DNA from 2 places in the Mycolicibacterium sp. HS_4_1 genome. Region 2 is predicted to be linked to the other one. Evidence: predicted binding sites of a transcription regulator. Region 2 holds the regulator's gene; the other holds the start of a gene.
What was found. Region 2 encodes LexA, which represses DNA repair genes until DNA is damaged. Its sites were predicted from a motif close to CGAACANNTGTTCG; they were not measured.

Region 1: ACX12F_RS19605 (HNH endonuclease signature motif containing protein) is a predicted target of LexA. The motif match lies at 2,361-2,374, and genes of this name have one in related genera.

The regions. Positions count from the first base shown of each region.
Region 1 is NZ_CM137261.1:4,059,679-4,063,665, forward strand. It holds gene ACX12F_RS19580 (cysteine hydrolase family protein) at 1-404, shown strand, start outside; gene ACX12F_RS19585 (sulfite exporter TauE/SafE family protein) at 467-1,201, shown strand; gene ACX12F_RS19590 (DoxX family protein) at 1,206-1,496, opposite strand; gene ACX12F_RS19595 (TetR/AcrR family transcriptional regulator) at 1,577-2,023, opposite strand; gene ACX12F_RS19600 (hypothetical protein) at 2,007-2,198, shown strand; gene ACX12F_RS19605 (HNH endonuclease signature motif containing protein) at 2,379-3,794, shown strand.
Region 2 is NZ_CM137261.1:2,504,247-2,508,233, forward strand. It holds gene ACX12F_RS11930 (LGFP repeat-containing protein) at 1-2,063, shown strand, start outside; gene lexA (transcriptional repressor LexA) at 2,130-2,840, opposite strand; gene ACX12F_RS11940 (LysM peptidoglycan-binding domain-containing protein) at 3,093-3,566, shown strand; gene nrdR (transcriptional regulator NrdR) at 3,678-3,987, shown strand, end outside.

The DNA of each region.
Region 1 (3,987 bases), 1.6 Mb from region 2:
CCGCACCGCACACCGACGGCGCCGCGGTGCCCGCCGAGCTGCTGGCACATCCACTCGACTACGACTCGCTCCTGGCCGGCGGTGTCCAGCACGTGGCGGCCGGTGAGGTCGTGATGTTCAAGCCACGGTGGTCGGCGTTCTACCGCACCTCGCTCGACGAGCATCTCCGCGACCTGGCGGTCAACACCGTCGTGGTGGCCGGCTGCAACCTGCCGAACTGCCCGCGGGCGACGCTGTTCGACGCCTCCGAGCGTGACTACCGCGCCGCGCTGGTCACCGACGCCACCTCGCAGGTGACGCCCGAGCGACTCGCGGACCTGGCCCTCATCGGCGTCGCGACGCTGACCACCGCCGATGTCGAGCAGTTCTTCCAGGCCGCTGCGACGGCCACGCCGGCCCCGTGAAGAATTCAGGACGTGAGACCACACAGTAAGTCGCGCCCCTGACCGCCCTCGCGATCACCGCGGTGCTGCTGGCGGGCGTCGCCGCAGGAGTGATCAACGCGGTGGTCGGCTCCGGCAGCCTGATCACTTTCCCCGTCCTGATGGCCGTCGGTTACCCGCCGCTGGTGGCCAACATGTCCAACTCCGTCGGGTTGGTCCCGGGCAACTTCACCGGCGCCTACGGCTACCGGCACGAGCTCGGCGGCCAGGGCGCCCGCATTCTCCGGCTCGGCATGGTCTCGCTGGCCGGGGCGATCGTCGGGGCAGTACTGCTGCTCAAACTTCCACCCGGTGCATTCACCGCGGTGGTGCCGTGGCTGATCCTGCTGGCCGGTGTCCTGGTGCTGGTGCAGCCTGTGTTGCGCCGGACCCTGGATGCGCGCCGCGGCGCCGTACGCACCACCGACCATGCCGCCCCGCTGTACGCCGGCGTGTTCGGCTGTGCGGTGTACGGCGGGTACTTCGGTGCGGCGCAAGGTATCATCATGATGGCCCTGTTCGGGTTGTTCGTGTCCGAAGATCTGCAACGGCTCAACGGCGTCAAGAACATCTCCGTAGGACTGGTCAATTCGGTCGCGGCCATCATCTTCATCACCATCGGCCACGTGGCCTGGCTCCCGGCGTTGCTGTTGGCCGTCGGATCCACGATCGGTGGCTACATCGGGGCGCGCATCGGCCGCCGCCTGCCACCCAACGTCCTACGAGCCTGCATCGTGGTGGTCAGCATCGTCGCGTTCACGGCGATGATGCTGCAGTAGCCGGTTACACCGCGTACGAAATTACGAACACGCCGACCGAGAGTCCCAGCATGCCAAGGCAGTTGAGCCAGAACTCCCGCTTGAGGAAATTCGCGCGGTAATGCGCGTAGGCCGCGCACAGGAAGTAGGCGATCACGCCGACGTTGGCGGCCACTCCGATGCCCGGATATTTCAGCCCAGCCAGCAGCCCCGCCACAGCCAGCAGCTTTACGACGATCAGCACCCACCACCAATCCTCCGGAAGCCGCACTCCCTCAAGGCATCCGCGGATGAACTGCGGCGGGCGAATCGACATCAACGCGTCACCGAACAGCACCGCCGCCAAGAGTGCGGTAGGCCACCAGTAGTGCGGGATTCCGGTCACTGCTCATCTCCTCATGCTGAATCGTGGATGACGCAACGGACGACGTCGCTTATCTGGTCGGCCACCGAAGCACCACCGGAGGCGTGGTTGCCACCGGTCATGACGATGCCGAGGTAGGCGAAGTAGACGACCCGGGCTGCACGGGCGGCCGCGGCCTTTGAAAGCCCTGCGCGCGCCAGGACAGACTCCAACTCGGCGACCAAGGCGAGGGCGAGCTCACGGAAGATCGCCGATTCGTGGCTGCCGCGCACGATGATCGAGGAGTATTGCCGGGACAACACGGCGTCCTCGGCGAAGTAGTGCAGAAACGGCGTGAGTAGCTCGATTACGGCGTCAACCGCACCGTCGGGCGTCAACGGTTCCACCGATTCGCGGCCCGACCCGCGATCGCGGTGCACTGCGGCGATCCACTCGTCGAACACCTCGACGAGCAACCTGTGCTTGCCCCCGACCCCCATCACCCAGATCGATGAGCTGGCGCCCCGCATCTTCGGCGTCGTCGATCGGATGGAGGCCATCGTGACGCGCGTCGAGGCCATCGTCGGAGTCGCCGAGACCGTCCTGTCGCCCATCACGGTCACCGAGAGCGCGGTACGTAGCGTGCTGAAGTCGGTTCGCGGCTTGATTCCGTAACCCGGTCCCTCCTCCGTGCTCAACCCGCTACGCGCCCCGACCTCGCCCACGCGCCGCTAGTCTCACTCCGACGCAGCGCACCGAGAAACTTTGATCACTTTGTTTGCGCTGGTCACAACAGGTAACTAGGACCACATTCGTCACAGCGAATTGTCGGTACTTCGAACTAATGTTCGAAGTATGGGATTGACTGATCCGGCCTCCGTCGAGCAGGCATACGCCGCTTACGAAGCCGCCGCGGCCGCGATCGCATCCCTGGACTACGCCGGTCTGCCCATCGAAGTCTTGTTGGAGTTGCAGTCCCGCCGCGAAACCCTCAAGTGTGCCGCCGAGGCGGTCGACCACCAGATCCTGGCCGCCGCGCAAACCCAGGCCACGGCCAAAGACATCGGGGCGAAAGACTGGCCCGAGGTGCTGCATATCCGGCATCGCATCAGCTGGGAGGAGGCCCGCCGCCGGGTCCGCGACTGCGACCATCTCGGGCCGCGGTCGGCGATCACCGGCGAACCCCTGGGCCCGGTGTGGGAACTGGTCGCTCAGGCGCAGGTCGAGGGTGTCATCAACACCGAGCACATCGCGGTGATCACCGGATTCTTTGCGAAAGTTCCGTTGTGGGTGGACCCGGTCACGTTGGTGCAGTGCGAACGCGACCTGGTGGCCGCAGCGCGGTACAAGACGCCGGAGGAGCTGCGCAAAGCGGCCGCTGATCTGCTGTACCGGCTCGATCAGGACGGGCCCGAACCTGACGATGACGAACCGGACCCGCAACGGTCGTTCGTGATGGGTAAGCAGCAGGCCGATGGGCGCTCGGAGGTCAGGGGCAGCCTCGATCCGGAAGCCCGGGCCTACTGGGAGGCGTTGTTCGAAAAGTTGGCCGCGCCGGGGATGTGCAATCCCGACGATCCCGAACCGTGCATCTCGGGCACACCCACCCAAGCCCAAATCGACAACGACACCCGCACCGTGGCTCAGCGTCAGTACGACGCGTTCAAAGCGGTGGGCCGGATGATGCTGGCCTCCGGGCAGTTGGGCGAGCACAGCGGGCTCCCGGTCGCGGTGGTGGCGACCACGACGGTGCAGGAACTCGAACGCGGCGCCGGGGTCGCGGTCACCCACACGGGATCGAAACTGCCGGTGCGGGATTTGATCCGGATGGCCGGGCAAGGTGCCTACCATTATCTGGCGGTGTTCGATCAACACACCAACATTGCGCTGTATTTAGGTCGGGCGCGTCGTACGGCATCACCCGGCCAGCGGATCATGTTGTTCGCCCGCGACCGCGGCTGCACCAAACCCAATTGCACCGCCCCGGCCTCGCGCTGCCAGGCCCACCACGTCAACACCGACTGGGGCGACGACGGCCCCACCGATATCACCAACCTCGCCCTGGCCTGCGGCTGCGACAACCGAGCCGCCCACGCTGGCGGCTGGAGCACCACCATGAAAAACGGCCGCGCCCACTGGACCCCGCCACCACTACTCGACATCGGCCAACCCCGCACCAACCAATACCACCACCCCACCCTCTACCCGCCCGAGAGCGAGGATGACGACAGCGAGGACGGCGATGGTGAAAGCGACAGTCCGGCAAGCTAACCCGGCACCCAGCACCCAGCACCCGGTGGCACGACACCGCGTGCGCCGCGGATACGGCATGCCAGCACGATGACTGCCGGCAGCTCCCCGCCCGCACCCGATGCGGCACGCCACCACCGAATCAGTCACCGCTAACAGGCAATAACAGACTTCTGGTATGTCACGATTCCAACGCGCCGAGCGCAGCTAACCG
Region 2 (3,987 bases):
AAGACGGTGACGTCTACCAGGTCGGCGCGGGCTATGCGCAGAACTTCGCGAGCGGAAAGATCTATTTCACCGAGAACACCGGCGCACACCTGATCTACGGCCCGATTCTCGACAAATATCAGGGTCTCGGCGGTGCCGCCGACAGCGACCTCGGCTTCCCGACCATCGACGAAGGCGCCGGGAAGGCGGCCGAGAGCCGGAACAGCACGTTCAGCGCGGCCGACAAGCCGGTCATCTTCTGGACGCCGGACAACGGCGCGTGGGTCGTGCGCGGTGCCATCAACGCTGCCTGGGACAAGCTCGGGGGGTCGGCGGGCACTCTCGGCGTACCGACCGCCGACGAGTCCTGGAAGGGCGACGTCGTCTCTCAGCCCTTCACCGGCGGTGAGGTGAGCTGGAACTCCAAGACCAAGGCGTTCAGCACGACACCCGCTGACCTGGCAGGCCAGCTGACCGGGCTCGACGTGCCGGGCGACGCGACGACGGCTATCGCCGCGGCCCGCCGGGCAGCCGGTGGGCCGCAGGGGCCCCTCGGCGACGCGCAGGGTGCCCAGTACAAGGTCGGCGACGGCGTGGCGCAGAACTTTGCCGGCGGCACCATCTTCTACTCGGCCGCCACCGGTGCCCATGCCGTCACGGGCGACGTGCTGGCCAAGTACCGCGCGGCCGGTGGGCCGCAAGGTGACCTCGGATTCCCGGCGAGCAACGAGACCGACGGCGGCATCTCGCCGACCAGCCGGGTCGCCACCTTCGCCGCGGCCGACAATCCGACCATCTTTTGGACCCCCGACCACGGCGCATTCGTCGTCCGTGGCGCGATGAACGCCGCGTGGGCCAAGCTCGGCGGCGCCACCGGCAAGCTCGGCGCGCCGACCGGGGACCAGACGGTCAATGGCGACGTCATCAGCCAGAAGTTCACGGGTGGGTCGATCTCGTGGAACAAGTCGAGCCACGAGTTCAGTACCGAGCCGGCGGACCTGGCGTCGCAGTTGAGCGGTCTGCAGGTCCCCAGTGTCGACCTCCCGGGCGGAGTGAACGCGCAGCCCGAGGAGTCCGGCAAGTGGTACCAGTTCCACTGGTGGTGGCTGCTGGCGATCATCCCGCTGTTGCTGGTGGTGTCGGGCATCGTGATCGCGGCGCTGCTGCGGCGCCGGCGGCGGGCCGGCCAGGATGTTTTCGACGAGCACGATACGTACGACTACGACGACCACGACGACCACGATTTCGGTGACGGGGAGTACGGCGACCCGCAGTATGCGGACGACGGCGGCGACACCGAGTACGCCGCCGACTTCGCGCCCGAGACCGAGCATTTCGACGCTCCGCGCGGCGGGCCCGAATTCCAGAGCAACCCGGACGTCATCGACACCGCGCCGACGGTGTACCCCGATTTCACGGCCGAGCAACCTGCAGACGAGGGTGAGTCGACGGCACAGGCCGAAGCCGAGGCCCAGCCCGTGGACGCTGCCGAGCCGGCCGAGCCCGCTGAGTCCGAGCCGGACGCTCACGAGCCCGCCGACGAACCGACGGCATCGGTGCAACTTCCCGAGGCCCTGCGCCGCGGGAGCGCGGCGGCGGGCCTGACCGCGGCTGGGCTGGCAGGGTTCGCGGGCCTGCGGCCTCGAGACTCCGGCGACCGTGTGTGGGTCGCGCCGGCCGCCGCGGACGCCGGGGCCCCGAACGCTGACGTGCACGCGCCCGAGGAGCAGGTCGTCGATGCTGCGCCGGCCCAGGTCCCGGCGAGCGAACCACCGAGCGAACCGACGGCCGAGCCGCGCGCGGACGCCACGCCGGCAGAGGACACTGTGACGGCAGAGGACACTGTGACGGCCGGTCCGGCCAGTGGCAGGCACCATGCCTTGGGCGCGGAGGAGCCCGAGACCGCGCAGATGTCGTTCCGCGTGGCGACCGGCGCGGAGCCGCCTGCCGGCTACGTCATCAAGGCCAACACGAAGTCGGGTCTGTACTGGGTGCCGGGTGCGCTCGGATACGACGACGCTGACGTCGAAATCTGGTTTGCCAGTGAGGAATTCGCGGTCACCAACGGATTCGTCCGAGGCTGACCCCGCCGACGGCTGAGCCCCGCTGCGAGCGACTGCAGCGGGGCTCGACTATTGGTCTGGCAGGCGTCAGATCTTGCGGATGACGGTCACGACCTTGCCGAGGATGACCGCGTCGTTGCCCGGGATCGGGTCGAACGCCGGGTTGTGCGGCATGAGCCACACCTGGCCCTTGGTGCGCTTGAAGGTCTTCACCGTGGCTTCACCGTCGATCATCGCCGCGACGATGTCCCCGTTGTCGGCCACATTCTGCTGGCGCACGACGACCCAGTCGCCGTCGCAGATCGCCGCGTCGATCATGGATTCGCCGACCACCTTCAGCAGGAACAACGAGCCCTCGCCCACGAGCTCGCGGGGGAGCGGGAAGACGTCTTCGACGGCTTGCTCGGCGAGGATCGGACCGCCCGCGGCGATCCGGCCGAGCACCGGGACGAAAGTCGGCTCGGGCAGGGTGTCCGAACCCGCCACGTCGGTGGTGATGGCGGCGCCGGTCGAGTCGTCCGCGCCCCGGACGTCCACGGCTCGTGGGCGGTTCGGATCGCGGCGCAGATAGCCCTTCTTCTCCAGCGTGCGCAGCTGGTGGGCCACCGATGAGGTGGAGGTCAGGCCGACGGCATCGCCGATCTCGCGGATGCTGGGTGGGTAGCCGCGCGTCGTCACCGAGGTGCGGATGACGTCGAGGATGGTCCGCTGACGTTCTGTGAGGCTGCTGGCCCGGCCACCCGACTGGGTTTCGGGGGTGCGATCGGTGCGGTCCGGGGTATCGGTGCTGTCGCTCATGTGAACGAATCTAGCCCAGTGCACACGATTGATCAAACATGTGTTCGAGATCGGGCGGATCGGCGTGTCGCGGCCGCCTCCCGCTGGTGACGTGGCGAAAGCGGGGGGCGAATCGGCGGAACGGAACTTGTCGGTGGGTCGTCGTATCGTTCGCAACAGTTCGATCACATGTTCTACCGTTCGAACATTTGGGCGATATAGTCGAACACAAGAGCGATCGAACCTATGTACGAACTCAGGAGAGGAACCGACATGACCGTCATCACCCGCGAGTACCCCACCGACGTCGTCGTCCGCACCGTGCCTCGGCGTGCAGACGTGAATCGTCACCGCCAGGCCCGGCTGCGGCCGGCCGGTTCCCGTCCCTCGGGTGCGGCGTTCCAGCATCGGGGCACGGGCGTGCTGAGCTCCCGTGCCTCGCACCGGCGCAACCCGGTCACGCCCTTGACCACGGTGCTGCTGGCTCTCGTCGCCGCGGGCATCACGGTGTGGCTGGGCCTGGTCGCGCAGTTCGGAGAGTCTGTTCAGCCGACCGCGTCGACCGCATCCGTACCCGCGCAGCTGGCGGTGGTCCGGGTGCAGACCGGGGAGTCGATTCAGCAGGTCGCCCGGCGCGTGGCGCCCGACGCACCCGTCAGCGCCGTCGTCGACCGCATCAAGGAGCTCAACAAGCTGCCATCGGTGGCCCTGGACGCCGGGCAGACGCTGATCGCTCCGGTCGGCTGAGGACAGCCCGTGCGCACCTTGATCGGCACGGCGCCCGGCCGGGTCCGAGCGGCACGGGTAGGCTCGAGACCGTTCGAAACGGTCGATTGTCGGTGCGGCGAAGGAGCGGTGATGCACTGTCCGTTCTGCCGGCATCCGAACTCGCGCGTGGTCGATTCGCGCGAAGCTGACGAAGGCCAGGCGATTCGTCGTCGCCGGTCATGCCCGGAATGTGGCCGCCGGTTCACCACGGTGGAGACCGCTGTGGTCGCGGTGGTCAAACGAAGCGGCGTCACCGAACCGTTCAGTCGGGACAAGGTGATCAAGGGCGTACGGCGCGCGTGCCAGGGTCGGCAGGTCGACGACGACGCCCTGAACCAGTTGGCCCAGAAGGTCGAAGATGCGGTGCGGGCCACCGGTTCTCCCGAAGTGCCGAGCCATG